DNA from 2 places in the Pseudomonas hormoni genome. Region 1 is predicted to be linked to the other one. Evidence: riboswitches for the same ligand, from Rfam matches in the RefSeq annotation. Region 1 holds a riboswitch; the other holds the start of a gene.

Evidence for each region. Region 1 has a riboswitch for cobalamin ahead of cobW (cobalamin biosynthesis protein CobW). Riboswitches for the same ligand answer to the same signal wherever they lie in the genome.
Region 2: linked by a shared signal. The riboswitch ahead of cobO (cob(I)yrinic acid a,c-diamide adenosyltransferase) and the one ahead of cobW (cobalamin biosynthesis protein CobW) in region 1 are both predicted to bind cobalamin.

The regions. Positions count from the first base shown of each region.
Region 1 is NZ_CP075566.1:2,058,238-2,073,863, reverse strand. Features, by position in the region: gene cobN (cobaltochelatase subunit CobN) at 1-774, opposite strand, end outside; gene cobW (cobalamin biosynthesis protein CobW) at 778-1,839, opposite strand; cobalamin riboswitch at 1,942-2,154, opposite strand; cobalamin riboswitch at 2,391-2,618, shown strand; gene KJF94_RS09750 (CbtB domain-containing protein) at 2,739-2,930, shown strand; gene KJF94_RS09745 (CbtA family protein) at 2,942-3,646, shown strand; gene KJF94_RS09740 (cobalamin biosynthesis protein) at 3,643-4,056, shown strand; gene cobM (precorrin-4 C(11)-methyltransferase) at 4,139-4,885, shown strand; gene nfuA (Fe-S biogenesis protein NfuA) at 5,056-5,640, opposite strand; gene KJF94_RS09725 (acyltransferase family protein) at 5,698-6,732, opposite strand; gene KJF94_RS09720 (fatty acid cis/trans isomerase) at 6,891-9,188, opposite strand; gene metH (methionine synthase) at 9,345-13,055, shown strand; gene KJF94_RS09710 (DUF2970 domain-containing protein) at 13,240-13,458, shown strand; gene KJF94_RS09705 (ABC transporter substrate-binding protein) at 13,455-14,528, opposite strand; gene KJF94_RS09700 (nitrite/sulfite reductase) at 15,053-15,626, shown strand, end outside.
Region 2 is NZ_CP075566.1:1,110,318-1,125,943, reverse strand. Features, by position in the region: gene KJF94_RS05240 (adenosylcobinamide-GDP ribazoletransferase) at 1-392, opposite strand, end outside; gene cobC (alpha-ribazole phosphatase family protein) at 395-970, opposite strand; gene cobT (nicotinate-nucleotide--dimethylbenzimidazole phosphoribosyltransferase) at 967-2,022, opposite strand; gene cobU (bifunctional adenosylcobinamide kinase/adenosylcobinamide-phosphate guanylyltransferase) at 2,019-2,540, opposite strand; gene KJF94_RS05220 (cobyric acid synthase) at 2,669-4,120, opposite strand; gene cobD (threonine-phosphate decarboxylase CobD) at 4,117-5,109, opposite strand; gene cbiB (adenosylcobinamide-phosphate synthase CbiB) at 5,102-6,010, opposite strand; gene bluB (5,6-dimethylbenzimidazole synthase) at 6,007-6,657, opposite strand; gene KJF94_RS05200 (cobyrinic acid a,c-diamide synthase CobB) at 6,654-8,054, opposite strand; gene cobO (cob(I)yrinic acid a,c-diamide adenosyltransferase) at 8,051-8,662, opposite strand; cobalamin riboswitch at 8,744-8,976, opposite strand; gene KJF94_RS05190 (hypothetical protein) at 9,131-9,715, shown strand; gene KJF94_RS05185 (PQQ-dependent sugar dehydrogenase) at 9,784-11,097, shown strand; gene KJF94_RS05180 (O-methyltransferase) at 11,207-11,860, opposite strand; gene KJF94_RS05175 (C40 family peptidase) at 11,876-12,412, opposite strand; gene KJF94_RS05170 (C40 family peptidase) at 12,635-13,261, opposite strand; gene hda (DnaA regulatory inactivator Hda) at 13,475-14,179, opposite strand; gene KJF94_RS05160 (AI-2E family transporter) at 14,410-15,483, opposite strand; gene KJF94_RS05155 (DUF8605 domain-containing protein) at 15,522-15,626, opposite strand, start outside.

The sequences.
Region 1 (15,626 bases):
TTCGACCTCATCCAACCAGTCCTCGACCACCGTCAGGCAGCCGGGCTCTTTCAAACTGGCCACGGCAATCGGCAAGGGGTTCAACCCCGCCGCTTGCAAACGCTGGCAGAAAACATCGATGAACGCGGTGTTCGCCGCCTGCAAATGCGAGCGGTAAAACAGCACCGCCGCCACCGGTTGACCGGCTTGCCAGTCGGCTTGCCAATCACTCAATGCGGCGGGGCTTTTTTGCGGGTGGTAGATCGCGGTGCGCGGCAGGGTTTGTGGCTCGGCCCAGGCATAGTCGCGATCCAGCCAGCGATTGGCCAGGCAGCGAAACAGGTCGAGGGCGTTGGCCATGCCGCCCTGGCGCAGGTAATGCCAGAGCCGATCGCGGTCTTCAGGCATCACCGTGCTCAGGTCGCTGAGCTCCGGGTCCGGACGATCATCGCCGGGCACCAGAATCAGCTGCACGCCGCGCTGCGAAAGCTCGACCAGACGCTCGACGCCGTAACGCCAATAAGCGATGCCGCCGTGCAACGAGATCAAAATCACCTTGGCGTGGCGCAGCACTTCATCGACATACAGGTCGACCGACGCGTGGTTTTGTACCTGCATCGGGTTGGCCAGACGCATGCTCGGGTAATCGTCCGGCAACTGCTGCGCCGCTTCGGCGAGCAGCGCCAGGCTGGAGTCGCCGCTGCACAGGATCACCAGCTCGGCGGGGGTTTGTCCAAGGTCGGCAATGTTGTCGTCCGACACGAAACCGCCGGGCTGGGTCCTGAGCAGGTGCATGGGTTAAACGCTGAGCGCGGCGCGCAGTTGCGCTTCGAGTTGCACGGCGTCCAGCTCCTGACCGATCAACACCAGACGCGTGGTGCGCGCTTCATCGGCGCCCCACTGACGATCGAAATGCTTGTCGAAACGCGTGCCCACGCCCTGGATCAGCAGACGCATCGGTTTGTTCGGGATTGCGGCGAAACCCTTGACCCTCAGAATGCCGTGCTTGACCACCAATTGGGTCAGGGCGTCCAGCAGCAGGCTTTCGTCGGCTTGTGGCAGTTCGATGGAAATGGAGTCGAACGCGTCGTGATCGTGATCATCTTCGCCTTCATGGTGGTGATCGTGATGGCTGTGACGGCTGTCGATGTGTTCTTCGGAACCGGCACCGAGGCCGATCAGTACGTCCAGTGGCAGGCGACCGCTGCTGGCTTCGATGACTTTCACCGCCGGCGGCAGTTCTTCGGCGACTTCCAGGCGTACGCGGGCCAGGTCTTCCGGGCTGATCAGGTCGGCCTTGTTGAGAATCACCAGGTCGGCGCTGGCCAGTTGGTCGGCGAACAGTTCGTGCAGGGGCGATTCGTGGTCCAGGTTCGGGTCGAGTTTGCGCTGGGCGTCGACCTGGTCCGGGAAGGCGGCGAAAGTACCCGCGGCAACGGCCGGGCTGTCGACCACGGTGATGACCGCGTCCACGGTGCAGGCGCTGCGGATTTCCGGCCACTGGAAGGCTTGAACCAAAGGCTTTGGCAGGGCCAGGCCAGAGGTTTCGATCAGGATGTGGTCAAGGTCGCCGCGACGAGCGACGAGTTCGCGCATCACCGGGAAGAATTCTTCCTGGACGGTGCAGCACAGGCAGCCGTTGGCCAGTTCGTAGACCCGGCCGCTGGCTTCTTCTTCGGTGCAACCGATGGAGCATTGCTTGAGGATTTCGCCGTCGATGCCCAGTTCGCCGAACTCGTTGACGATCACCGCGATGCGGCGGCCCTGAGCGTTGTCGAGCATGTGCCGCAGCAAGGTGGTTTTGCCCGAGCCGAGGAAGCCGGTAACGATGGTGACGGGGAGTTTGGCCAGTGTTTTCATCGGATGCCCTTTGGCAAGGTGGCGGGCATACGGGACGACGACCGCTGCTGCACAGGCAGGCGCGCGGAAGATTTCGCCACCGGATCACCCCGCCCGGTTGTAGTGAGAATTCGTGTCGAGGCAGGTCTCCTGGCTGACGGTGTGCCTGTCGCTAGACTGGCGTTTGCTGCGCCTTCCCGCGGGCTCCAGGGCTGGAGCGTGCAGTGGCGTGGCAGCGAACATCACCGTTCACAGTTGCGGGGGCAGCCGCGGCATCGACCGCGTTCCCTTCTTAGCTTCGGCAAACGCCGAAGAACCTCGAAAGCGCAAGGCTACGCATGGTGTCGAAGCGGGTCAATGTCCGTCAGTTGCTTGCAGTCCCCTGTGGCGAGGGAGCTTGCTCCCGCTCGGCGGCGAAGCCGCCGTAATACCTGCTTGCGAGTTATGTCTGAAGCAATGTCGGGGGTCGCTTCGCAACCCAGCGGGAGCAAGCTCCCTCGCCACAGTAATCGTTCCCCGGATTCAGAGTTGAGAACCCCTGCCAATTGACGCCCAACCCCCGCCCATGCTCTCCTACACACCTTGTTACGGGTGCCCTTCACAGGGTGAAACGGGAAACCGGTGAATCATGTGCTTTACTCAAAGCCATGTCAGTCCGGTGCTGCCCCCGCAACGGTAAGCGAGCGAAGCGTCAGATCCACTGTGCCAGCAGTTCGGCATGGGAAGGTGACGCTTGCAGGTTTCGGTGAATGCCAAAGCCCCTCGCGAGCCCGGAGACCGGCCCGCAACACAAAGTGACGATTACGTTCACTGAATAACAAACCCGCGGTGGGCGGGCGCTGTTTGAATCTCTGCGAGCCCGATTTGCAGGGATCTTCCATGCGCTCTATTCACCCGCTGACAGACCAGAGGGAAGCGCCATGTCGATCATCAGCAGCACCGGCCACACGACCGCCAGCACCACCACGACCCTGAGCCAACGCCTGACCGCTGCCGTATGCGCATCGATCCTTGGCGCGTGCCTGGTGTATTTCGCCGGTTTCTCGCACATCGAAGCGGTGCACAACGCCGCGCACGATACCCGTCACAGCTCGGCCTTCCCGTGCCATTGAGACCTGCCAACATGATCAAGCGTATTGCGCAAACCGCAGGTTTCACCGGGCTGCTGGCCGCCCTGTTGCTGACCCTGCTGCAAAGTTTCTGGGTCGCCCCGCTGATTCTGCAGGCCGAGACTTACGAAAAATCCGAGCCGGCCGCTGTTGAAGTTCACGAACACGCCGCCGGTACCGCCGCTCACACCCACGATGCCGAAGCCTGGGAACCGGAAGACGGCTGGCAGCGTGTGCTGTCGACGACCGGCGGCAACCTGGTGGTTGCAGTGGGTTTCGCCCTGATGCTCGCCGGCCTCTACACCTTGCGTGCGCCAACCAAAACCTCCCAGGGCCTGCTCTGGGGCCTCGCCGGTTACGCGACATTTGTACTTGCGCCGACCCTGGGCCTGCCGCCGGAATTGCCGGGCACTGCCGCGGCGGACCTGGCACAACGGCAAATCTGGTGGATCGGCACGGCAGCGTCCACCGCTGTCGGCATCGCGCTGATCGTGTTCAGCCGTCACTGGCTGATGAAGATCCTGGGCGTGGCGATTCTCGCCGTTCCTCACGTGATCGGCGCGCCACAACCGGAAGTGCACTCGATGCTCGCGCCGGAAGCCCTGGAAGCCCAGTTCAAAATCGCTTCGCAGCTGACCAACGTGGCGTTCTGGCTGGCCCTGGGCCTGATCAGCGCCTGGTTGTTCCGCCGCAAAAGCGATGGCCAATACCACGCATGACGGATTCCAGCACAGCGCCGACTTTAGTGGTCGGCCTGGGCTGCCAGCGCGGCTGCCCTGTCAGTACGCTGCGGGCGTTACTCGATCAGGCGTTACAGGCGCATCAAATCGGACTTCACCAGATCAAGGCCCTGGCCAGCATCGACCTGAAGCGCGACGAACCTGGCCTGATCGAACTCGCTGCACAACTCAAGCTGCCCTTGATGTACTTCAGCAGCGAGCAATTGACCGGCTATGAACCGCGACTCAGCCACCGTTCGGACATCGCCTTTGAGCGCACCGGCTGCTACGGCGTAGCGGAAAGTGCCGCCCTCGCCCTCGCGGAACACCTGATTCAGGCACCGGCAAAACTGCTGATTTCGCGGCAAAAATATGCCCAGGCGACCCTGGCATTGGCCTGCGCTGCGTAAAATCCTCGATAATCCCCGCCTTCGATCATGAGCAATCTTCATCTGAAGCCTTGCCCCGCCCCTTTTTTGACAGGAAACGACGATGACCGTCTACTTCATTGGCGCAGGTCCCGGCGACCCGGAACTGATCACCGTCAAAGGCCAGCGACTGATCCGTAGCTGCCCGGTAATCATTTACGCCGGTTCCCTGGTGCCCGCCGCCGTACTGGAAGGCCATTGCGCCGAACAGGTGGTCAACAGCGCCGAACTGCACCTGGAACAAATCATCGAACTGATCAAGACTGCCCATGCCAATGGCCAGGATGTGGCGCGGGTGCATTCCGGCGACCCAAGCCTTTATGGCGCGATTGGCGAACAGATTCGCTACCTGCGTGAACTCGATATTCCGTTTGAGATTATTCCCGGTGTCACCGCCACGGCGGCCTGTGCGGCGCTTTTGGGCGCGGAGCTGACGCTGCCGGACGTGTCCCAGAGCGTGATTCTGACTCGCTACGCCGACAAGACTGCGATGCCCGCCGGCGAAGAACTGGGGAATCTGGCGCAGCATGGGGCGACCATGGCGATTCACCTGGGGGTGAATCATCTGCAAAAGATTCTCGCCGAATTGCTGCCGCACTATGGGGCGGATTGCCCGATAGCGGTGATACACCGGGCGACCTGGCCGGATCAGGATTGGGTAGTGGGAACGCTGGCGGATATTGCCGGGAAGGTTGAGGCGAAGGGGTTTCGGCGTACGGCGTTGATTCTGGTGGGTCGGGTGTTGGGTAGCGATCACTTCAGTGAGTCATCGCTTTACCGTGCAGGGCATGCACATTTGTATCGGCCCTAAAGCTCCTGTGGCGAGGGAGCTTGCTCCCGCTGGACCGCGGAGCGGTCCCAATATCAGCCAACGCACTCATCACGGGAAAAATGCATTAGCTGCTTTGCGATTGCTTCGCAATCGAGCGGGAGCAAGCTCCCTCGCCACAGTGCCGTTTTTTCGTTTCTGCAGCGAACACCTTAGTAGTAGGCGTTTTCTTTCTGCGTATGGTCGGTCACGTCGCGAACACCCTTAAGCTCGGGAATGCGCTCGAGCAAGGTGCGCTCGATGCCTTCACGCAGGGTGACGTCTGCCTGGCCGCAGCCCTGGCAACCGCCGCCGAACTTCAGTACGGCGATACCGTCTTCGACCACATCGATCAGGCTGACCTGACCGCCGTGGCTGGCGAGCCCCGGATTGATCTCGGTTTGCAGGTAGTAGTTGATGCGCTCGTTGACCGGGCTGTCGGCATTGACCATCGGGACTTTGGCGTTTGGCGCCTTGATGGTCAGCTGGCCGCCCATGCGGTCGGTGGCGTAGTCGACCACCGCGTCGTCCAGGAAAGCTTCGCTGAACGAGTCGATATAAGCGGTGAAGCTTTTCAGCCCCAGCGCGGTGTCTTCGGGTTTTTCTTCGCCCGGCTTGCAATAGGCAATGCAGGTTTCGGCGTACTGGGTGCCAGGCTGGGTGATGAAGACGCGGATGCCGATGCCCGGGGTGTTCTGCTTGGAGAGCAGATCAGCCAGGTAATCGTGGGCGGCGTCGGTGATGGTAATAGCGGTCATGGAAACTCCTCGCAGGCTTGGGCGCAGTTTACGCCAATCATCGCGCCGTACAAAGTCCTAGTATTTTTGTCGGGAAAGCGCCAGTTCACCACGACCAGACGATTCGCCGTCAATCCGCGCTTTAAGCCACCGATAGCTGCTTTTTTCCACCCATTCGTAACTTGCCCATGACGCCACGCCGATGGTCGCAGCGCAAACGGCAAACATCACGTAAGGGTTTACGCCATAACGCTGTGCGACAAAACCTCCGGCAGACAGCACCAACACGTGCATCAGGTACACCGAGTAGGAACAATCGCCGAGCAGCTTCAACAACTTGCTGTTCTCGAAAAAGCGTTCCAGCGCCATGCACGCCATGACCAGTACTGCGCTCGGCAGGCCCCAGGCGAAAAATCGCGGTTGCGGCGCCAGGTAATAAATGGCCAGCAACGCCCCGGCAATCCCCAGCAATGGCAGCCATAGACCGGGTTTGATCCAGCCACGGCGGTAGATCATGCCGATAGCAATCCCCAGCAGAAACTCATAAACAATGTCCGAGCGATAAAACTCACTGATCCAGCCGTAGCCGGTCCACGCCTGACACACCGCAAACAGCAGCGCCGCGACGATCAGCAACCGTGCCTGCAAACGGAACAGCAACGCCCAGGAAAACAGCACGTAGAAGAGCATTTCGTAGTTAAGGGTCCAGCCGACATTGAGCGTCGGATAAATCCCGTAACCGCCGGGATTTTCCGTAGGAATGAACAGCAACGACAGAAGGAAATGCGACCAGTCGACCGTCTGGTCCGGTAACACCGGCCGGGCGAATACCACGACCAGCGCCATCAGCACCGTGTACAGCCAATACGCCGGCACGATGCGAAACAGCCGATACAGCAGAAACCGCCCCGGCGGCAACGACTTGCCCTCGGTGGACAGGAATATCACCAGACCACTGATGACGAAGAAGACATCGACGCCCACCGCGCCCCGGTCGATGAACATCTGACCGATCGGCCCACGGGCCTTGAAGTCGAAGAAAATCTGCATGAAATGGTGGCAAACCACCGTCCAGGCCGCGAGCGCGCGCAGTGCCTGCACTGAAATCAACATTGGCCGCCCCTCCCGTCGCAATTCTTTAAGGTCACTGTAGGAGCGAAGCTTGCTCGCGAAGGCGATCGATCAGCCAACAATGATGTTGAATGTACCGGCCTCTTCGCGAGCAAGCTTCGCTCCTACAGTTCGGACAGCGGCGTCGGATCAAAAGTCGATCAAAGATTCTCGTAGCGGTTCATGTCCAGCACACCCTCTTCCACCAGATCGGTTTCGTGGACGTACTGGCTCAGGTCATGGAAATAAAACCAGAACTGCGGATGACTACGGCGAATCCCCCAGCGTTCGACGATTTTCTCGAAACGATGGGCATCCTTGGCGTTTTCCATCGCCTCGACAAACGCCGGCACTTCTTCGGCGGGAATGTTGAATATGAAGTTTGGATAACTGCTGAGCACGCCCGGAAAGATCGTAAGCGTGTCGAGCCCCGGCTGGTAACGCAGCGACTCGCCCAGCAGGAACGCCACGTTGCTGTGCGCGCGGTTGCGCAACAGGCTGTAAACCTCACGCTTGCCACTCGCCGTTTCGATACGCAGCATTGTTGCTTCCGGCAACTGATCGATGACTTTCAGCCCGGCGGCAGGACGCGAAGCCAGGCGGCTCAAGGCCTGCTCGGCACTTTGCAGGTCCGGATCAATGTTCGGTCGCGAGCAATAAGCCCCGTCGCAGCGGTTGATCGGGTCGGGCTTGGCGTTGAGTTCACCGTAGCGAGCCAGCAACTGCATCGCAAAATCGCGCTTCGGGTCTTTCTCGTCGAGCTTCAGCGCCGTCGGTTTGTCGTTGTCGATGGCTTCATAGTCCAGCCACATCTTGAATTTGCCGCTGCTCTGATACCAGTCGTTGAGATAACCATCCCGGGAATCGGCGGGCATCAGGCGCAGAAAATTCTGCTCGGCACCGTTGCGAATCAGGTCGAAATACAGGCGCGTCTGCGCTTGATGCGAGACGTTGCCGAACACGTCGAAGTTGACCGCCAACTGATAATACGTGCGCTCCAGCAAGGGAAAATCGAACAGCCACATTGTTTGTGGCACATCACCGATCAGCCCCTTGTTCACCGAAGCGCTGTCAAAATGCCGGAAGATGGTCAGCAGCGCGTTGTCATTGCCAGCCCACAAGGTCGACCAGCTCGGCGCGGGCGCATCGGCATAGTTGTCGCGGCGTAGTGCCTCGTACTCGTTACGCTTGTCGCGATAGTCATGCCACAGGCTCAGCACACTGCCAACGTCATCGTTCTGCCCCGGCATCGCCAGCAATGGCGTGGCCTGCCCGCGGTAGTTCGGGTCGATGATGTAGAGATCGTGTTCCGGCGCCTGGAACAGCGCCCAGAAGTTATCGCGGATCACGTCGGTGGCGATCTGGCCGCGGCACACCGGCCCGCGGATAAAGGTGCGCACGAAGTACTCGGCGTTATCGAGCATGAACTGATAACGCGCCTGCGCCGGGATCGCCTCGAACGTGGTGAACGGATTGGCCCGGCGTTCCGGCCCGTAACCCGGCAAGGCGTTGACCTGCCAGTTGCCGTTGTAGAACAGGCTTTTGATCCGCGCCATCTTCGCCGCGCTCAGCGGATAAGTGATGTGGGTCTTCTGCACAATCACGCCCTGTACCGGCCACAAACGGTAATACACCTGCGTGCCGGGATCGTCATTCGGGCGGCGCGTGTTGATCAGGTCAATGGGCTGGCCGGTGGGCGTGCGCGAACGCACCCACTGAAAGAAATGCCCCGGCTCGCCCTCCTTGAAGAAAATGTGGGCGAGGAACCAGTGCTCGAACAACCAGCGCCCCACCAGGCTCTGGCGGGCGCCCGGCGAGTTGAGCAGGTTTTCCCACTGCACCACTTGCAAGGCTTCTTTCGCGGACGGCACCAGACCTTGCTCGTCGATCGGCGCGCCCGAGGCCAGCCAGCGTTGCAGCGTCTGGTACTGCTGATCGGTCAGGCCGGTCACCGCCAGCGGCATGCCTTCCTTCGGATGCGCGCTGGCGTAACCGTCGAACTCGGCCGGCATCGCGCACAGGTTTTCACGGTTCAGACCCAAGACGATGTCTTCGGGCAATTTGGCGTTGGCCGTCAGAGGCGTTTTGTGACCCAGTTCCAGCATCCGCGCCATCAACGCGGCCTGGCTGCCCTGGGCGTCGAGCACTGGATAGAAACCCTTTTGCTGCCAGGCGTGCTTGCCGAAGGCGTCATAAAATAACCGGGTCGGCGCGGCAACCTGACTGCGTTCGCCGTCGTAGACCGGGACTTTCGACGCGCCGCGCGCAGCACCCTCGCCGCTGCCCAGATTGAGCTGACAGGCGGCGTCATTGCAGGCATGGCAGGCCACGCACTTTTCGGTGAAGATCGGTTGGATGTCGCGACTGTAGGAAATGGCAGCAGAAATCGCCGGATCCTGCGCCACGGCGCCCCAGCTTAAAAACAGCAATACACTGCTGATGACGACGCGATACGACATGTCCCTGTTCCCGATCCTTGAAAAAACGCCGCGATTCTACCGGGACAGCACCCACATCAACATGAGCGGTATTCATGCAAAAACCGAATATGCTCTAAAAGCGCGCAGGTTTGTTATGATCCCGCCCCTTCATCATGGTCTTTCCGAGTAGTCCCAATGTCCGATCGCAGTGTTCGCCTTCAAGCTCTCAAGCACGCCCTCAAAGAGCGCATCCTGATTCTCGATGGCGGTATGGGCACGATGATCCAGAGCTACAAGCTCGAGGAGCAGGACTACCGTGGCAAACGCTTTGCCGACTGGCCGAGCGATGTCAAAGGCAACAACGACCTGTTGGTGCTGACGCGCCCGGACGTGATCGGCGGCATCGAAAAAGCCTACCTGGATGCCGGCGCTGACATTCTGGAAACCAATACCTTCAACGCCACCCGGATTTCCATGGCCGATTACGGCATGGAAGAACTGGCCTACGAACTGAACGTAGAAGGCGCTCGCCTGGCACGCAAGATCACCGACGCGAAAACCCTCGAGAACCCGGACAAGCCACGCTTCGTCGCCGGCGTGCTCGGTCCGACCAGCCGTACCTGCTCGCTGTCGCCGGACGTGAACAACCCTGGTTACCGCAACGTGACCTTCGATGAACTGGTGGAGAACTACACCGAGGCCACCAAAGGCCTGATCGAAGGCGGCGCCGACCTGATCCTGATCGAAACCATTTTCGACACCCTCAACGCCAAAGCCGCGATCTTCGCCGTGCAAGGGGTGTTCGAAGAGCTGGGCGTCGAGCTGCCGATCATGATTTCCGGCACCATCACCGACGCCTCCGGCCGTACCCTGTCGGGCCAGACCACCGAAGCGTTCTGGAACTCCGTGGCCCACGCCAAGCCTATTTCGGTCGGTTTGAACTGCGCGCTGGGCGCCAGTGAACTGCGCCCGTATCTGGAAGAGCTGTCGAACAAGGCCAGCACCCACGTGTCGGCGCACCCGAACGCCGGGCTGCCGAACGAATTCGGCGAGTACGACGAACTGCCGTCGGAAACCGCCAAGGTCATCGAAGAGTTCGCCCAAAGCGGCTTCCTCAACATCGTCGGCGGTTGCTGCGGTACCACGCCGGGTCACATCGAAGCCATCGCCAAAGCCGTGGCCGGTTATGCGCCGCGTGAAATCCCGGACATTCCGAAGGCCTGCCGCCTCTCGGGCCTGGAGCCGTTCACCATCGATCGCAGCTCGTTGTTCGTCAACGTCGGTGAGCGCACCAACATCACCGGTTCGGCAAAATTCGCCCGCCTGATCCGCGAAGACAACTACACCGAAGCCCTGGAAGTCGCCCTGCAGCAGGTCGAGGCCGGCGCCCAGGTAATCGACATCAACATGGACGAAGGGATGCTCGATTCGAAGAAGGCGATGGTCACCTTCCTCAATCTGATTGCCGGTGAACCGGACATCTCCCGCGTGCCGATCATGATCGACTCCTCCAAATGGGAAGTGATCGAAGCCGGCCTCAAGTGCATTCAAGGCAAGGGCATCGTCAACTCGATCAGCATGAAGGAAGGCGTCGAGCAGTTCATTCATCACGCCAAACTGTGCAAGCGCTACGGCGCCGCAGTGGTCGTGATGGCCTTCGACGAAGCCGGCCAGGCCGACACCGAAGCGCGCAAGAAAGAAATCTGCAAACGCTCCTACGACATTCTGGTCAACGAAGTCGGCTTCCCGCCGGAAGACATCATCTTCGACCCGAACATCTTCGCTGTGGCCACCGGTATCGAAGAACACAACAACTACGCCGTGGACTTCATCAACGCCTGCGCCTATATCCGTGACGAGCTGCCGTATGCGCTGACCTCGGGCGGCGTATCCAACGTGTCGTTCTCGTTCCGTGGCAACAACCCGGTGCGTGAGGCGATTCACTCGGTGTTCCTGCTGTATGCGATCCGCAATGGCCTGACCATGGGCATCGTCAACGCCGGTCAGCTGGAGATCTACGACCAGATCCCGGTGGAACTGCGCGACGCCGTCGAAGACGTGATCCTCAACCGTACCCCGGAAGGCACCGACGCCCTCCTCGCCATCGCCGACAAGTACAAGGGCGACGGCAGCGTCAAGGAAGCCGAGACCGAAGAGTGGCGCAGCTGGGACGTCAACAAGCGTCTGGAGCACGCACTGGTCAAGGGCATCACCACGCACATTGTTGAAGACACCGAGGAATCCCGTCAGTCGTTTGCGCGCCCGATCGAAGTGATCGAAGGCCCGCTGATGTCCGGCATGAACATCGTCGGCGACCTGTTCGGCGCCGGCAAAATGTTCCTGCCGCAGGTGGTGAAATCCGCCCGCGTGATGAAGCAAGCCGTGGCCCACTTGATCCCGTTCATCGAACTGGAAAAAGGCGACAAACCGGAAGCCAAGGGCAAGATCCTCATGGCCACGGTGAAAGGCGACGTGCACGACATCGGCAAGAACATCGTCGGCGTGGTGCTGGGCTGTAACGGCTACGACATCGTCGACCTCGGCGTGATGGTGCCGGCGGAGAAGATCCTGCAAGTGGCCAAGGAGCAGAAATGCGACATCATTGGCCTCTCCGGCCTGATCACGCCGTCGCTGGATGAAATGGTCCACGTGGCCCGCGAGATGCAGCGTCAGGACTTTTACCTGCCGTTGATGATCGGTGGCGCGACCACGTCCAAGGCGCACACCGCGGTGAAGATCGAGCCGAAGTACAGCAACGACGCGGTGATCTACGTCACCGATGCCTCCCGCGCCGTGGGCGTGGCGACGCAGTTGCTGTCCAAGGAGTTGAAACCGGCGTTTGTCGAGAAGACCCGTCTGGAATACATCGACGTTCGCGAGCGCACCGCCAACCGCAGCGCCCGTACCGAACGACTGAGCTACCCAGCGGCCATCGCCAAAAAGCCGCAGTTCGACTGGAGCACTTACGCGCCGGTCAAACCGACGTTCACCGGTTCCAAAGTGCTGGACAACATTGACCTGAAAGTCCTGGCCGAATACATCGACTGGACACCGTTCTTCATCTCCTGGGACCTGGCCGGCAAATTCCCGCGCATCCTCGAAGACGAAGTGGTCGGTGAAGCCGCTACGGCGCTGTACGCCGACGCCCAGGAAATGCTGGCCAAACTGATCGACGAGAAACTGATCAGCGCCCGTGCGGTGTTCGGTTTCTGGCCAGCCAATCAGGTCCGTGACGACGACATCGAAGTCTACGGCGATGACGGCAAGCCACTGGCCAAGCTGCATCACCTGCGCCAGCAGATCATCAAGACCGACGGCAAGCCGAACTTCTCCCTGGCCGACTTCGTGGCACCGAAGGACAGCGAAATCACCGACTACGTGGGTGGCTTCATCACCACCGCCGGCATCGGCGCCGAAGAAGTGGCCAAGGCGTATCAGGACGCGGGCGACGATTACAACTCGATCATGGTCAAGGCCCTGGCCGACCGCCTGGCCGAGGCGTGCGCCGAGTGGTTGCACCAGCAAGTGCGTAAAGAGCACTGGGGCTACGCGAAGGACGAAACCCTCGACAACGAAGCGCTGATCAAAGAGCAATACACCGGCATTCGCCCTGCTCCCGGCTACCCGGCCTGCCCGGATCACACCGAGAAAAGCACCCTGTTCGCGTTGCTCGACCCTGAAGCCAGCGAAATGCAGGCCGGTCGAAGCGGCGTGTTCCTCACCGAACACTATGCAATGTTCCCGGCGGCGGCAGTCAGCGGCTGGTACTTCGCTCACCCGCAGGCGCAGTATTTCGCCGTGGGCAAAGTCGACAAGGATCAGGTGCAGAGCTACACGTCGCGTAAAGGTCAGGAGTTGAGTGTCACTGAACGGTGGTTGGCGCCGAACCTCGGTTACGACAACTAGTCGCTATCGCATTGTGCATTGCCTTTGTAGGAGCGAGGCTTGCCCGCGAAGAAGGCACCTCGGTCCTACAGGAAAACCGCGTCATCGTTCTTCGCGGGCAAGCCTCGCTCCTACGGAATTCGTGTGGAGCGATCGCTGCGGCATTGTCTATGCTTACCACTCACACATCCGTGAAGAGGGGTTTATGGACGATCCTGTCGACAACAAGCCGCCCACGTTCTGGCAGATGCTGCACAGCGTCATGGCGGCGGCGTTCGGGGTGCAGAGCGGGAAGAACCGGGCCCGGGATTTCACTCACGGCAAGCCCAGTCATTTTGTGATTCTGGGGATTCTGTTCACGGCCGTGTTCGCATTGGCGCTCTTCGGCATTGTGCAACTGGTGCTGCTGCTGGCAGGCGTTTAGCGCATCAGGGTTTGCAGGCTGAACGGATAGCGATAGGACGTCGGGCGGCCCTTGGCCGACAGGCGACGGAAGTCCACGCCGTAGTCCGGCGAGTCACCCATGGCCAGCATTCGCCTGGCGGTTGACTTGTCGATCAGTTGCAGCAGCGGAATCTGACGATCACGGCCGCCATACTGGCTGATGTCCACGCCCCGATCGAGGTCATGCAATTCCACCAGAGCCCAGCCACCCAGGGTGAAATTTCCGCCCAACAAGACGCTCAATCGTCCATCCACTTTCGCCTTCAACGCGGCGGTAGAGGTGTTGACCGCGCTGAACAACGCGTCCTTTCCGGGCACGCCGCCCGTCTCTGAATACGCTTGCATGGCGCCAAACGCCATTTCGTCATTGGCGGACCACACCAGCGACACCTTCGGGTAGCGCCGCAACAGCAATTTCGCCTGCTCATAGGCACGGTCCCGGGTCCAGCCGCTGTAAACCAGTTGCCGCAAACGCACCTCGGGATGCTCGGCCAACGCCCGCATCATGCCTTGCTCGCGCAGTTGCGCCGATGGCGTGATCTTCAGGCCGGAGAACGCCAGCAACTCGATCACTTGACCGGGCGCCACGGGCGGATGCTGGCGGATCAGCTCCTTAAGCATCAGGTAGCCGCCCTCCTCATCGTTGGGCACCAGGCTGCCCAGCCGATCGGGGCGCTCACCCAACAGGCTCATCTGATTGGCCGTCAGCGACGCGTTGACCATAAACAGCTTCACGCCGCTGCTCTGTGCCAGACGCAGAACCTGCGGGGCAATGTACTGTTCGTTGACGAACACCAGATAATCCGGCCGATCGGGGCCTTGCAACGCCAGACGGGCTTGCGCCAGCGTAAGCTCAGGCATGCGCCGGGAATAGAGAATTCGCAGGTCGATCCCCAGATCCGTGGCGGCTGCCTGCATGAATTGCGAATAGCTGATCCAGAAGGCTTCATCCACCTTGCCCGGATTCAGGAACAACACCGATTCCGCACGCGCAACAGGACCGTAAGTGGTGCCCAGCATCAGCAGGAAGGTGTAGAAGAACTTCAGCATTGATCGTCCGAGCCCCCGGAAATTCGCTGCGCATTATAGCCAGCGAACCTCCGTAAAACGGCGTTTATTCCGGCTTCTGTCCGACAATCGTCAGAGTCTGGCCCGGACGGGGTCGGTTATTGATGGCTGACCCAGAATACCGCGGTGCCTACGACCAGAATGATCAGGAACAGAATGGCCCACGCATCGACCGTACTGTCAGGCTTTGAAGCTTTGGTAGGGTTGCTCATTGCATCGCCTCTTGTCGGTTTTATCGGTGATTGCATAAAGACTCGACCACAGTAAAGACGAGGATTGCCCGCACGACAAATACGGGTTTATCAATAACGGTTCTCGTTAGTCGTTTTGGTTCTTTACATATACTCAAACATCACTTTTGCGCATAACTCCAAACTGGTATCTTGCCCCGGCTCCGTAGGGAGTGCGCGGCCGTGCGCGCAGAATTGCCGAGGCAGTATCGGAGATGTCAGCAAGCGAAAATCGCAACTGGATCCGACCGGCCCAAGCCTGAGAACAGGACTTATATGTACGTATACGACGAGTACGATCAGCGGATCATCGAGGACCGCGTCAAGCAGTTCCGTGATCAGACCCGACGCTATCTGGCAGGCGAGCTGAGCGAAGAAGAATTCCGCCCTCTGCGCTTGCAAAACGGGCTTTATATCCAGCGCTTCGCGCCGATGCTGCGGGTGGCTGTGCCTTACGGCCAGCTGACTTCGCGCCAGACGCGAATGATGGCCAAGATTGCCCGCGACTACGACAAGGGCTATGCCCACATCAGTACCCGCCAGAACGTGCAGTTCAACTGGCCGGCGCTGGAAGACATCCCGGACATCCTGGCTGAGCTGGCGACCGTGCAGATGCACGCGATCCAGACCAGCGGCAACTGCCTGCGCAACGTCACCACCGACCAGTTCGCCGGTGTCGCCGCCGATGAATTGATCGACCCGCGCCCATGGTGCGAGATCGTTCGCCAGTGGACTACGTTCCACCCGGAATTCGCTTACCTGCCGCGTAAATTCAAGATCGCCATCAACGGTTCGACTTCCGACCGTGCGGCCATCGAAGTCCATGACATCGGCCTTGAGCCGGTGCACA
Region 2 (15,626 bases), 950 kb from region 1:
TGCTCGATCAATGCCAGCATCGCGGCGAACTTGAGCAGCAACACCAGCACCAGCGTCACCACCGCGATTGGACCGCTGCGTGGATCTTTCATGATCGTCAGCGTGCGTTCACGGTCGCCGAATCCACCGAGCCAGGCGTCAGCGCTATCAGCCAGACCGTCGAGGTGCAACGCTCCACTGAGCAACACCCAAACCGTCAACAACAACACCGCGTGCAGCAACAACGGTGTGCCGAGCAACAGCCAATTCAGCACCCACAAAATGCCGCCAAACAGCAGCCCGACCAGTGGATAGAACAGCAGCGAACGCCCCAATTCCTGCGGCGCCGGCATGCCTGGCAGACGAATCGGCAGACTGCTCAAAAATTGCAGGGCGATCCAGAACGGCAACATGATCAGCTCGCTTCCTTGAGAATGACGCCAGTCTCGACGCTCAGAGAAAACAACGCACCATGGCCGACTTCAACGTTGAGCAATTGCTCACGAGGCAAACCCCGCGCCTGCGCCAGCAACAAACGCATGACGCCGCCATGGCTGATCAGCAACACACGTTCGCCCGCATACGCCACCTGCAACCGAGCGACCGCCGCCAATACCCGCGTCGAAAAATCCTCGACCCGCTCCCCTTGAGGTGGCGTAAACGAATAAGGGTCGGCCCAAAACAGGCCCAGCGCTTCGGCATCGGTTTCCATCAACGCCGCCGCGCTCTGCCCTTCCCACGCGCCGAAATGCAGTTCCTGCAGATCTTTATCCAGTTGCACCGGCAAGCCCAGTTGCGCCCCGAGCTCTTCCGCGAACCGCGCACAGCGTTGCAACGGCGAACTGACCAGTCGATCCCAAGGCCCCTGCTCGACCACCGCCGCGCGCATCTGCGCCCAACCTGTGTCGGTCAACGCATCGTCGAGGCTGCCGCGCAAGCCGCCACCGAGTTCGGTTTCGCCGTGGCGCAACAGGTCAAGACGCAGGGTCATGCCGGACGATCCGCCACGGCCGCTTCGGCGAACGTCGCCATTTGCCCGTGAAGGTCGCAGGCCAGACGCAGCAGCGGCACGGCCAACGCGGCGCCGCTGCCTTCGCCCAGACGCAGACCGAGGTCGAGCAAGGGTTCGGCATTCAGGGTTTCCAGCACGTGGCGATGACCCGGCTCGGCGCCGCGATGACCGAACAACAGCCACTGCCGACAGTCAGGATTCAAGCGCACTGCCACTAGCGCGGCGACACTGCAAATGAACCCGTCCACCAGCACCGCGACGCCTTCCTGGGCACACGCCAGATACGCGCCGACCAGCGCTGCAATTTCGAAACCGCCGAGGTTGAACAGGGTTTGCAACGCGTCGCCACGCTGAGCGCAGTGCAAGGCCAAAGCGCGTTCGATGACCTGGGCTTTATGGCTGACACCCGCCGCGTTCAGGCCAGTGCCCGGCCCGGTCAAGTGCAGCACCGGGCAATCCAGCAACGCACAGGCCAACGCACTGGCGGCCGTCGTGTTGCCGATGCCCATTTCGCCACCGATGAACAACTGCGCACCGGCAGCGATGGCACGCTGCACGCTGTCACGACCGGCCTGCAAGGCGAGTTCGCCCTGCGCTTGAGTCATGGCCGCGCCTTCAACAAAATTCGCGGTGCCCGCGCCGATGTTCAAGTGCCGCACGCCTGGCAGATTCAATGATGGGGTCACCGTGCCGAGGTCGACCACTTCGAGGGACGCGCCGAGTTGGCGCGCCAGCACACTGATCGCTGCGCCACCGCTGACGAAGTTGTGCAGCATCTGCCCGGTGACTTCCTGTGGAAACGCTGACACGCCTTCGGCGACGACGCCATGGTCACCGGCAAAAATCGCGATCCACAGCTGATCCAGGTTCGGCTTCACCTGCCCCTGCAACCCGGCCAATTGCACCGCCACCGACTCGAGCCGCCCGAGGGAACCGGCGGGCTTGGTCAGCTGCTGTTGCCGTGCTTGAGCCTGTTCGACGGCTTGAGCGTCAACCGGCTTGCACGGGTTCAGCCACCAGGATTGAGTCATAACGCAGTTCCTTTCAAAGTAAGGGGCAGGCCGGCGACGGTCAGGACGACTCGCTGACAGCGCTCGGCCAAGGCTTGATGCAGCCAACCGGCTTCATCGACATAGCGGCGAGTCAATTCGCCCAGCGGCACGACACCCATTCCGGTCTCGTTGCTGACAAAAATGATTTCACCCGGCAATTCAGCCAGGCAGTCCAGCAAGGCTTCGCGCTCCGCGGTCAGGCGCTCGCTGTCGTCGAGCATCAGCAGATTGGTCATCCACAGGGTCAGGCAATCCACCAGCAGGCAACGATCGGCGCGGGCGGTTTCACGCAGGACACGGGCGAGTTCCACAGGCTCTTCGATCAACGCCCATTCGGCCGGACGACGAGCGCGATGATGGACGACCCGTTCGTTCATTTCACCGTCCAGGGGTTGGCTGGTAGCGATGTAGGTCACCGGGAGCCGGCTGTCTGCTGCCAGTTTTTCGGCCAGGCGACTTTTGCCGGAGCGGGCGCCGCCGAGGATCAGTTGCAGCATGGTTCATTCCTTAAAATGTGCGGTGTGGCGGCGGGCCTCTTCGCGGGCAAGCCTCGCTCCTACGGGTTTGCGCTGCTTTCGATCCTGTAGGAGCGAGGCTTGCCCGCGAAGGGGCCGGAACAACCGCCTCAAATCCCGCAGAGCTCACGCAACAGCCGGGTATCAAGATGCTTCTCCACCAAATCCGCCAACCGCTCGATATCCCGCTCGCGCAACCCGTGGTAATCCACTTCCTGTACATCCTGCAAACCCGCCCAGCGCAACAGCGCGCTGCACGCCGCCGGCGATTCGAACAGACCATGCAGATAGGTGCCGAAAATCTGCCCGTCACCACTTTGCGCGCCGTCGCAACGACCATCATCCAGCTGCACGGCGGCATTTTCCAACGCCGGCCCGGTGGTGACGCCGGCGTGAATTTCATAGCCGCTGACTTCAGCGTTCTCCAGCGTCAGTCGCCCGCGCACATTGCGCAGTTGTTTCTCTTCTTCGAGCTGCGTTTCGAACGCCAACAAACCCAGACCGGCGCTGGAGCCCGGCACACCTTCGAGGCCCAACGGGTCGTGCACCTGCTCGCCGAGCATCTGCAGACCGCCGCAAATCCCCAACACCTTTCCGCCGTAGCGCAAATGTCGGGCGATGGCGGTGTCCCAGCCATTGGCGCGCAAGTACGCGAGATCACTACGCACGCTTTTCGAGCCAGGCAGAATGATCAGGTCAGCGGGTGGAATGGCCTGGCCGGGGCCGATGAATTGCAGGTCCACTTGCGGGTGCAGGCGCAGTGGATCGAAATCGGTGTGGTTACTGATGCGCGGCAACACCGGCACCACCACTTTGAGCACTTGATCGGCCTTGTCGGTCTGGCGCTGATCAATGCCGTCTTCGGCCTCCAGGTGCAGGTCCATCACGTAGGGCAGCACGCCGATCACCGGTTTGCCGGTGCGCTCTTCCAGCCAGTCGAGGCCCGGTTGCAGCAAGGCAATGTCGCCGCGAAAACGGTTGATGATGAAGCCTTTGACCCGTGCCTGCTCGCTCGGCGACAGCAGTTCCAGGGTGCCCACCAGATGCGCGAAGACCCCGCCGCGATTGATGTCGGCGATCAGCACCACCGGGCAATCCACTGCCTCGGCGAATCCCATGTTGGCGATGTCGCCGGCACGCAGATTGATCTCGGCCGGCGAACCTGCGCCCTCGACCATCACCACCGGATACGCCGCACTCAACCGTTCATGGGAAGCGAGCACCGCTTGCATGGCGATGGCTTTGTAATCGTGATAGGCGACCGCGTTCATCGTCGTGACGGCGCGCCCGTGAATGATCACCTGGGCGCCGGTGTCGCTGTTGGGTTTGAGCAGCACCGGGTTCATGTCGGTGTGCGGTTCGAGATGAGCGGCCTGAGCCTGCACCGCTTGCGCACGACCGATCTCGCCACCGTCGGCGGTCACGGCACTGTTGAGCGCCATGTTCTGCGGCTTGAACGGCACGACGCGTACGCCCTGCCGCGTGACCCAGCGACACAGCGCCGTCACCAGTGTGCTTTTACCGGCGTCGGAGGTGGTGCCCTGCACCATCAACGTAGTCATCGGGTTTCCTTGGCGTAGGCGTCGAACGCTTGATCGAGTCGGGCCCAGTCGGCTTCTTCGCCGGGCAGGCCAAACCGCAGGCTGCTGTTGTGGGTGAACAACCGCAGCAAAATGCCGTTCCGGGCCATGAACTCATGCAGTGCTTCGGCGCGTTCGGTGGTCAGCCACTGAAACAGGGCACAACCGCCCTGAGGCTTGAAACCGTGTTTTTCCAGCAGCGCAGCCAAACGCTCGCTGGCCGCTTCGGTACGCACCCGCTGTCTGGCGTGGCCTTCGGTATCCTGCAGACAGGCTTGGCCCAACACGCGAGTCGGTCCGCTGACGGCCCAGGGCCCGACTTGTTCGGCGAGCAATTTGAGCAGCTTGCGCTCCGCCAGCACGAACCCCAACCGCACACCGGCCAGACCAAAAAACTTGCCGAAAGAACGCAACACGATCAAGCCGACCTGATGGGCACACGGTGCCAGGCTCAGCTGGGGTGTGTTGTCCATGAACGCTTCGTCCACTACCAGCCAGCCACCGCGCTGGGCCAGTCTGGAATGCCAGTCGAGCAGACGGCTCGGGGTCAGGCTCAGGCCAGTGGGATTGTTCGGGTTGACCACCACCAGCACGTCGAGGCTGTCGAGGAAGAAGTCGACTTCCTGCTCCAGCACTTCGCGCACGATGTAGCCGCTGCGGCGCCAGGCTTCGGCGTGCTCGGCGTAACAGGGCGACAGCACGCCGACCTTGCCGACCCGGCGCAAACGCGGCAGCAACTGGATCGCCATTTGCGAACCGGCCACCGGCAGCACCTGCGCGGCACCGTAGTATTCGCAGGCGGCTTGTTCGAGTCCGTCATCGGTTTCCGGCAACCGCGCCCAGGCGCGCAACGGAATGTCCGGGATCGGAAACGGCCAGGGCGCGAGGCCGCTGGACAGGTCGAGCCAATCAGCTTCAGCGATGCCGTACTCGAGTGCCGCCTTGCGCAACCGTCCACCGTGTTCAAGCATAGAATTCAGCCCCCACGCAGAGAATCAGCAGCCACAACCATACCCCGCGCTGGACCAATTGCCAGCCTCGGTCGATGGAGTCGGCGTCCGCCGGCGCGCCTTCGCCCAGTTGCGGACGCTGATGCAATTCACCGTGATAAATCGCCGCCCCGCCCAACTCGACACCCAGCGAACCGGCACCAGCGGCCATCACCGGACCGGCGTTCGGACTGTCCCAGGTCGGGCCTTGGGTGCGCCAGCATTTCAGGGCGAGTCGGGTTTTTCCCAGCAGCGCGTAGGTCAATGCCACCAGTCGCGCAGGAATGTAGTTGAGCACGTCGTCGATCTTCGCCGCGGCCCAGCCGAAGCGTTCGAAGCGCTCATTGCGATAACCCCACATCGCATCCAGCGTATTGCTCAATCGGTAGAGCACCACGCCGGGCGCGCCGGCCACAGCAAACCAGAACAGCGCGGCAAACACCGCGTCGCTGCCGTTCTCCAGGACGGATTCGGTGGCGGCGCGGGCGACTTCGGTTTTATCCAGTTCACTGGTCTGGCGACTGACCAGGTATCCGACACGCGTGCGCGCTTCCTCCAGATCATCACTGCGCAGCGCCTTGGCCACCGGCGTGACGTGCTCACCGAGGCTACGCATGCCGAGCGCGCAATAGAGCACGAGAATTTCGACGATCCAGCCAACATAAGGCGCCCAGGAAAAGGCCGTGGCGAGCAAGGTCAGCGGCACAACCGCGATCACCCAGGCGGTAACGCCGTGGCTGCGCCAGCCGCGTCCACCGCCGTTAAAACGTTGTTCGATGCGGTCGGCAAAACGGCCGAACGCCACCAGCGGATGCCAGCGTTTGGGTTCACCCAGCAGCGCATCCAGCGCAACCGCGGCGACACTCAACAACGCCACACTCATTGACTCACTCCCCAATAATTCTCATACAGTAATTCGCTTAGCGGACGCGCCTGCGCCCAGCCTTCGAGTACCAGCATCGGCGCCGGATAGAATTCCTTGACCGGCCCGAGGCAAAGAATCGCCAAAGGCTTGGCCCCGACGGGTAAACCCAGCAGGTCGGCCAGGGCTTGCGGCTCGAATAAAGAGACCCAGCCCATGCCCAGTCCTTCGGCACGGGACGCCAGCCACAGGTTCTGGATTGCGCAGGACAGCGAGGCCATGTCCATTTCCGGCAAGGTGCGGCGGCCGAAGATGTGGCGTTCGCGATCGTCCATTAGCGCGGCGACCAACACCTCGGCACAGTCGTTGATGCCTTCGACTTTCAGCTTCATGAATTCGTCGGTGCGTTCGCCGAGCGCTTCGGCGGTGCGGATGCGTTCTTCTTCCACCAGCAACTGGATTTTGCCGCGCAGGGCGCGATCGCTGATGCGAATGAATCGCCAGGGCTGCATCAGGCCGACGCTCGGCGCCTGGTGCGCGGCTTCGAGCAGGCGCCGAAGCAACTCGGGTTCGACGGTGCCGCCGCTGAAGTGGCGCATGTCGCGGCGTTCGCCTATCGCGCGATAAACCGCTGCGCGCTCGGCTTCACTGAATGCGTTGTCGGTCATGTCCTCATCGCTGGCAGGCCAGCTCCCACAGGGATCTGCGTTTCTTCAGGTAATACACGGTCAACTGTGGGAGCTGGCCTGCCAGCGATGGCGGCTTCACGGTCAGGCGCAAACAGCGCAGCTACAGCGCTCGGATTCGACGGGAAATAGAAGTGCACATAAGAGGCCGTCATCCGCCCCTCACGATAAACCGCCTCCGCCCCACGCCCGCCGTTAGGGCTCAGGCCACGGGCAATCGGCTCAAGCTCCGTACTGGTCAACGAATGGTGATAGGTATGCCCACGCAGCGAACCTTCCGGTAACTCGACCGCCTGCAACGCCAGTGCCGCCAGCCGTTTCTGCATCACCGCATCACCGGCCAGCAAACCGACCAGCTCTGCGCGAGTGCCTTCGACATCGGTCAGCGAATCGAGCAGATAGAGCATGCCGCCACACTCGGCCAACAATGGTTTGCCCGCCGCGTGGTGAGCGCGAATGGCGTTGAGCATCGGGGTGTTCTGTGCCAGCGCCACATGGTGCAATTCCGGGTAACCGCCCGGCAGATAGAGGCTGTCAGCCTCCGGCAATTGCGTGTCGCGGATCGGCGAGAAAAACCGCAGTTCGGCGCCCATGGCTCGCAGCAAATCCAGGCTCGCGCCGTAGGTGAAGGCGAAGGCTTCGTCGCGAGCCACGGCAATCCGCACGCCGGCCAGCAACGGCTCGGCAGCGATCACGTCCGGCGCGGCGAATTCCACTGCGGGTGGCAGCGCGACTTCGCAACTGCTGGCCAAGGCATCGGCCGCCGCATCGAGGCGCAGATCGAGATCATTCAATTCACTGGCCTGAACCAGACCGAGGTGCCGACTCGGCAATTCAATCCCGGTTTCCCGGGACAACGCGCCGTACCAGCGCAAGCCTTCAGTGAGGCTACCTTCAAGCAATTGCGCATGGCGCAAGGTGCCCACACGGTTGGCCAGCACTCCGGCGAACGGCAAGTCCGGCTGATACTTCGCCAACCCCAACGCCAGCGCGCCAAAGGTCTGCGCCATCGCCGTGCCGTCGATCACCCCCAAAACCGGCACACCAAAATGCCGCGCCAGGTCAGCGCTGGAAGGCGTGCCGTCGAACAAGCCCATGACGCCTTCGATCAGGATCAGATCCGCTTCGCCGGCGGCTTCCCACAATAGCCGACGACTTTCCTGCTCGCCGACCATCCACATGTCCAATTGATAGACCGGCGCACCGCTGGCGCGCTCCAGAATCATCGGGTCGAGAAAGTCCGGACCGCATTTGAACACGCGCACCTTGCGCCCCTGATTGCGATGCAAACGGGCCAGCGCGGCGGTGACGGTGGTCTTGCCCTGACCGGAGGCCGGCGCGGCAATCAAGACCGCCGGGCAATGACGTGGTTGACTCACAATTCGACGCCTTTTTGCGCTTTGATCCCGGCCTGGAAGGCGTGCTTGATGACGCCCATTTCAGTGACGGTGTCGGCCAGTTCGATCATCTCCGGCTTGGCGCCGCGACCGGTGACCACCACGTGCTGCATCGGCGGACGCGCCTGCAAGTCGCTGAGCACCTGATCGAGGTCGAGGTAACCGTGCTTGAGTGCGATGTTCAATTCATCCAGCACCACCAGACCGATCGATGGATCACGCAGCAATTCACGGGAAACGGCCCACGCGGCTTCGGCGGCGGCGATGTCACGCTGGCGGTCCTGGGTTTCCCAGGTAAAGCCCTCGCCCATCACATGAAAACGCACCTGCTCGGGAAAGCGCCGGAAAAACAGTTCTTCACCCGTGCTGTTGCGGCCCTTGATGAACTGCACCACGCCGCACTGCATGCCGTGGCCCATGGAGCGGGCGAGCATGCCGAACGCCGAGCTGCTTTTGCCTTTGCCGTTGCCGGTCAGCACCAGCAGCAGGCCGCATTCATTCGGCGAATTGGCGATGCGTTCGTCGATCACGGCTTTTTTGCGCAGCATGCGCGCCAGATGGCGTTCGTCACGATCGGGAGTATCAGTCATGGGGGAGCTCTCCGTTGAGGCTGGATAACGGCGGGCAGGCACAAGAATAGACGGCAAGAAGCCTGGCATCGCCCACCGTGATGCCGCTGGATGGATCAGGCCGGTCTCCGGGCTCATGAGCGGCGTTTCGCCTGACTGCGCGCCTTCCCATGTCATACCGACACAGTGGCTCAAGGCACAGTCTTCACTCATTTACCGTTGCGGGGGCAGCGCCGGGATCGTGATGGTTCATGAATTGAACGAACGCACTCACCGGCTTCCCTGTTTCACTCTGTCGACCAACGCCACAGAGCACCTGAAACAAGCCGCGAAGGTTAGAGGGTTGGGGGTGGAGCGTCAATTAAAGCCGGGACACCGTCGGGCGAATAACTGCCGTCGATCAATTAACTGACGCCAATCTTGTGCCACACTCTCAGCAGTGATATCAAAGCGCCACAACCTGACAACACAATAATAAGGGTGAGCCACATGCAAGGCATGATCATCAGCAATCCGAAGCTGGAATTCCTGCGCCCGGTGCTGGAACGCTGGTTTGACTGTATCGACCGCTACAACGCCGTGCGCGGCGACAACGATACGCCTTACTGGTACGACGAAAAAGCCAACCTCGGCTTGCTCTCCGCCGCGGCGTGGATGGCGGAAATGGTCACGCTGCAACAGACACCGACCCGCAAACAGAACGAGGAAGGCGAACGCAACGCCCGCGCCGACCTGTTCATCGCCACCCGCGAAGAGCGCGCCTACCTTCAAGCCACGCAGAGATGGCCACGGGTCAACAGCCTGAACCTGACACAAGCGCTGGCCGATATCACCAGCGACGCCAGGCGAATCAGCTACGCCAGCGACCTGAAACTGGGCTGCCTGTTCGTTGCACCGCAAAAAGCCCAGCACGGCGCTACCCCGGAAGAACTCCAGGACATGGTTGACGATCTGCAAAAGGAACACACCTGCGCCGTCGCCTGGTATTTCCCCTACGCCTACCGCAAGTTACGCAACGAAGCCGGCCACTATCACCCCGGCATCGCCGTGCTGTTCAAGGAAGCCCGCGGCTGACCAGTTGAACCATCGCGGGTTTGCGCTTCTCTATTAATCAGGTCACTGCATTTATAGGGAAGATCAGCATGCGCAAGCCCCCGCTCGTTCTCGTCATCGCCCTTGCCGGAGGGCTCGCCGCCTGCGGCGAAACCTCCAGACTGCAAGTCTCCGACGGCACCGGCCCATCGCCCAAACTGCCCGAACCAAACAAAACCCTGATCCCGACGATGAACATCGCCCCAGCGATCGGCTGGCCGGACGGTGCGAAACCCACCGCCGCAGCGGGCACTCAGGTGGCGGCGTTCGCCGAAGGCCTCGATCACCCGCGCTGGCTGTATGTGCTGCCGAATGGTGACGTGCTCGTTGCCGAAACCAACGCGCCGCCTAAACCTGATGACGGCAAAGGCGTTAAAGGCTGGGTCATGAAGAAAGTCATGGGCCGCGCGGGTGCCGGCGTGCCGAGCCCGAACCGCATTACGCTGTTGCGGGACAAGGACCACGACGGCATTGCCGAAACCCGCACGGTGTTTCTCGAAAACCTCAACTCGCCCTTCGGCATGACCCTGGTCGGTAATGACCTGTATGTCGCCGACACCGACCGCTTGTTGCGCTTCCACTATGAGAATGGCGACACGGCCATCAAGTCGCCGCCAATCAAAGTGGTTGATCTGCCGGGCGGTACGTTGAATCACCATTGGACCAAAAACGTCATCGCCAGCAAGGACGGCAGCAAGCTGTACGTTACGGTGGGCTCCAACAGCAACGTCGCCGAAAACGGCATGGATCAGGAAGAAGGTCGCGCGGCGATCTGGGAAGTGGATCGCGCCACCGGCAATCACCGGATCTTCGCCTCGGGGATTCGCAATCCAAATGGTTTGGCCTGGGAGCCGCAAAGCGGCGCACTGTGGACGGCCGTCAACGAGCGGGATGAAATCGGCAGCGACCTGGTGCCGGACTACATCACTTCGGTCAAGGACGGCGGGTTCTACGGCTGGCCTTACAGCTATTACGGCCAGCACGTCGACATTCGTGTCGAGCCGCAAAATCCGGACCTGGTCGCCAAGGCCATCGCGCCGGACTATGCAGTCGGGCCGCACACCGCGTCGCTGGGCCTGACGTTTGCTGAAGGCAACACGCTGCCAGCGCAATTCAAGGAAGGCGCCTTCATCGGCCAGCACGGCTCGTGGAACCGCAAGCCGCACAGTGGCTACAAAGTGATTTTCGTGCCGTTCAGTGCCGGCAAGCCGAACGGGCAACCGGTGGATGTACTCACGGGGTTCCTCAATGACCAAGAAAAAGCCATGGGCCGGCCAGTAGGTGTGGTGATTGATCAGCAGGGTGATTTGCTGGTGGCGGATGATGTGGGGAACAAGGTGTGGCGGGTTTCTGCGGCGAAGTAACTGCCACACACAAGACCTGTGGGAGCTAGCCTGCTAGCGATGGGTCAGCACATCCAACATTGATGTTGCCTGGCGCACCGCTATCGCCGGCAAGCCGGTCTCGCTGCGTTTAGCGCTTGCGGCAGAGCGTGAGCCCATCGCCCAACGGCAACAGCGACAGATCCACACGCGAGTCATCCTTCAAGGCGAGATTAAGCGCCTGGATGGCTCGGGTGTCTTCACTCTCGGGATTCTGCTCAAGCACCCGCCCGCTCCACAGCGTGTTATCGAACACCGCCAGGCCTCCGACGCGCAGCAGACGCAGCGCGTGCTCCAGGTAGGCCAGATAGTTAGCCTTGTCGGCATCAATGAAAATCAAATCGAATTGCTCGGGCTGACCCAACTGAGCCAGGGTTTCCAGCGCAGGCGCCAGGCGCAGGTCAATGCGCTTGGCAAGCCCCGCTTCCTGCCAGTAACGGCGCGCCGTGGCGTTGTAGTCACCAGGAATGTCGCAGCAGATCAGTGAACCGTCATCCGGCATTGCCGCCGCCATGCACAACGCGCTGTAACCGGTGAAGGTGCCGACTTCCAGCAAGCGTTTGGCGCCGGAGAGCTTCACCAGCAATGCGAGGAACTGTCCCTGCTCCGGCGCTATCTGCCAGCGCGCCATCGGCAGCGCCTGGGTTTCATCGCGCAAGCGTTTGAGCAGCGGCGTTTCCCTCAGGGAAACGTCGAGCAGGTATTGATACAGGGAATTGTCGAGATTGAGCGTGCGAGCGGTCATGACGACCTCTGCGAATTAAGGGTTACGCGCCAGATGCTCAGGTTGCAGGACACGCTTGGCGCTGAGGTAGGCTTTCTGCCAATAAGCTTTGGACAAGCTGTCGAGCTTCACCGTGCCGCCCGTGGCCGGCGCATGGACGAAGCGACCTTCGCCGACGTAGATCCCGGCGTGGCTGACCTGAGAGCCGCCATTGGTGGCGAAGAAAATCAGGTCGCCCGTTTGCAGGCCTTCCTTGCCGACATTGGCCGCTTGCATGCTGATCATCTCGCGGGTGGTGCGCGGCAGAGAGATGCCGGCGACGTCACGGTAGACATAACCGATCAGGCCGCTGCAATCGAACCCGGAGTCCGGTGTGTTGCCGCCCCAGCGATAAGGCGTGCCCACCAGGCCCAACGCGCGAAACAGCACGTCTTCTGCTTCAGGCGAAAAAGGTTGTGGTGAACCGAAAACAATCGGCGCGCGAACCACCGGCGCAGGCGGCGGTGTGCGGCTGGCGCAGGCGCTGAGCAGCGCTGCGAAGAACATGAGTGCGAGGCGGGCCGACATCGACATAAGCAGAACATCCTGATCTGGCTGCGGCTTTTTTCTGCCGACAGGACAGAAAAGAAAACCGCCTGCGCAGGACGCAGGCGGTTTGCCATCAATAATAGATCAGGATTCTAGCGGCTATGGGCCAAACTTCAAGTAAGACTTTAAGTTCGCCTTACAAGTTGTCCGCCTACTCTGTTGCAGAGTGGCTTTTTGTCGCCACCGAGGTGGCGACAGGCTGAAGCATTACTTGCGCGCCGTGACCACGGTCGGGGCCATCGCAAGTGCGCGCTTGGCTTCGATGAAGGTCTTGCTCCAGTAGCTGTCGCCCAGGCTATCGACCCGGACACCACCGCTTTTGCGGCTGCTGGAGTGGATGAACTGGTTATCACCGAGGTAGATCCCCGCGTGACTGACACGACCGCGACGGCCGTTGGTGGCGAAGAACAGCAGATCGCCCGGCTTGAGCGCACTGCGAGCAACCAATGGCGCGTCCACGTTGATCATTTCGCGAGTGGAGCGCGGCAGGTTCATGCCGGCCTCTTCGCGGAACAGATAACCGATGAAGCCGCTGCAATCAAAGCCAGCCTCGGAGGTGCCGCCAAAACGGTAACGGGTACCGATCAGGGACATGCCACGTTCGAGGATGCTGTCGGCCAGAACCGGAAGCTGGTACGACTTGCCGTCGGCGAAGTCAGCCAGTTCTTTATCGGTGGCCAGTTCTTCCTGGAAAAGAACGGAAGACGATTGCGCAGTAACTGAATTTTTAACCTGCTGTTGAGGCGCTTGCTCCGACACTGGAGAGTGGGCAGCGCAACCGAACAAAAGGGTAACGAGTGCGAGAGGCACGAGGGGTGCAAAGCGATTTAGCATGGGCACGACCGTGGCTGATAGTTGTAAAGAAGCCGAGACTATGCCCGCTATCATCCTCATTTGCAAATTCAATCGAACTTTATGTGACTTTCCGGTTTCGCGTTTCCATCTAAGCGCTTAAGCCCCATTTAGACGCTTGCGCGGCCTACACCCTGTAGGAAAGCGAACTTTTTGGCGCCTGAAATATGCCAAAAACCTTGTAGGACTTGGGTATTACCAGCCCAGCGTCTCTTTTAGAAACGGGATGGTCAGCTTGCGCTGAGCTTGAAGGGAGGCCTGATCGAGACGCTCAAGCAGCTCGAACAGCGCACTCATACTGCGAGTGCCACGGGTCAGGATAAAATGCCCGACTTCGTCGGTCAGGTGCAATCCACGACGGGACGCACGCAATTGAAGGGCGCGCAATTTGTCTTCGTCGGACAGCGGTCGCATCTGGAAGATCAGCGCCAGCGTGAGACGGGACTTCAGATCCGCCAGCTTCACCGGCAATTCACGCGGGGACGTCGATGCTGCAATCAGCAGGCGCCGACCGCTGTCACGCAGGCGGTTGAACAGATGGAACAACGCCTCTTCCCAGTCCGCCTTGCCGGCAATCGCCTGCAGATCATCCAGGCAGACCAGTTCGTACTGTTCGAGGTTGTCGAGAATTTCGATGCCGCGATCCATCAACTCGGCCAGTGGCAGATACACCGCCGGCTCACCCATCTGTTCGAAGCGCAAGCAGGCTGCCTGCAACAGATGCGTGCGCCCTACCCCGTGCTTGCCCCAGAGATAAATCAGGCTTTCGGTCCAGCCGGCGTCGGCTTCGCACAGCCGCTCGACATAGCCGAGTGCAGCGGCATTGGCGCCTGGGTAGTAATTGATAAAGGTAGCGTCATCACGCAGACGCACACCTAGGGGCAGCTGAATCGGTTTCATGCTGACTGAACAGTTCCAAAGGAACCGTTAGTGGCCTCTGTGTAAAGTTTGCGAAGTTTATACCCGTGAAGCTGACCGCACAATGCGACAGACCATAAGCAAAATCAAAGGTTTGCGTTATCGCACCGGTTTCATGAGCGTTTCTTTGGCGGCGCATGTGACAGCCGCCCATGGGACACGGGCCAGCCTGGCACTGAACCAGGCCGTCCGCAACGCGTCATCGGCGCCCCCTAGAGCTCAGGTTCGTCGACGCCACCGTACATATCCGAATCTTTATACAAATCATGCACATGCCGCACCAGCACCATGATCACCGCCGCCACCGGGAGCGCCAGCAGCACGCCGGTAAAACCGAACAGCTCACCGCCGGCCAGAATCGCAAAGATCACCGCCACTGGGTGCAGACCGATCCGGTCGCCCACCAGCAACGGCGTCAGTACCATGCCCTCAAGCGCCTGGCCAACCATGAATACCGCGACGATGCCAACCATGGGGTACAAGTCGCCACCGAACTGGAACAGGCCGGCAATCAGCGCCGCGCCAATCCCAATGACAAACCCCATGTACGGCACAATCGCCGCCAGGCCGGCGATCATCCCGATCAGCAACCCCAGCTCGAGCCCGACCAGCATCAGGCCCGCCGAATAGATCACACCCAGCGCCACCATCACCAGCAACTGCCCGCGCACGAACGCGCCGAGCACTTCATGGCATTCGTCCGCCAGGATAACCACGCGCTCTTCACGGTCACGAGGCAGCAGGCTGCGGATCTTGGCCATCATCAGGTCCCAGTCCCGCAACAGATAAAAGCTCACGACCGGGATCAGCACCAGATTGGCCAGCCAACCGATCAATGCAAGGCCGGATGCGGTCGCCTGACTCAGCACCACGCCGACAATGTCGGTGGTCTGGCCCATGTGTTCGCTGATCGTCGCTTTGAGCTTGTCGAACTTCCAGAAATTGTCCGACAGCCCGAACTTTGACTGCGCCCACGGCAATGCGGTGTGCTGCAACCAGTCGAGCATCTGCGGCGCCAGTTCATACAAGCGAAACAACTGCTTGGCGAGCATTGGCACCAGCACCAGCAACAACGTGGTGAAGATCAAGGTGAACAGCGCGAACACCGCCACTACGCCCCAGGTCCGGGACAGGCCGGCCTTTTCCAGCCGATCGACCAGCGGGTCGAACAGATACGCCAACAACAGCGCCACCAGAAACGGCGTCAGAATCGGATGCAACAGCCAGATAAACGCGCAGAGCAGAACCACCCCACCCAACCAGAACCAACGCCGCGTATCGGCCATGTACCACTCCATTTGTATCTATATAAAGAAAGAAAACCTTACCAACGGTAACGCAGCTGCGGCACCGGTGCAGGCGTTGGCGCGACAGCAGGCGCCGAGCCCTCCGCCACCGGCTGAACAGGCACGGTCGGTGCCGGGGCCTC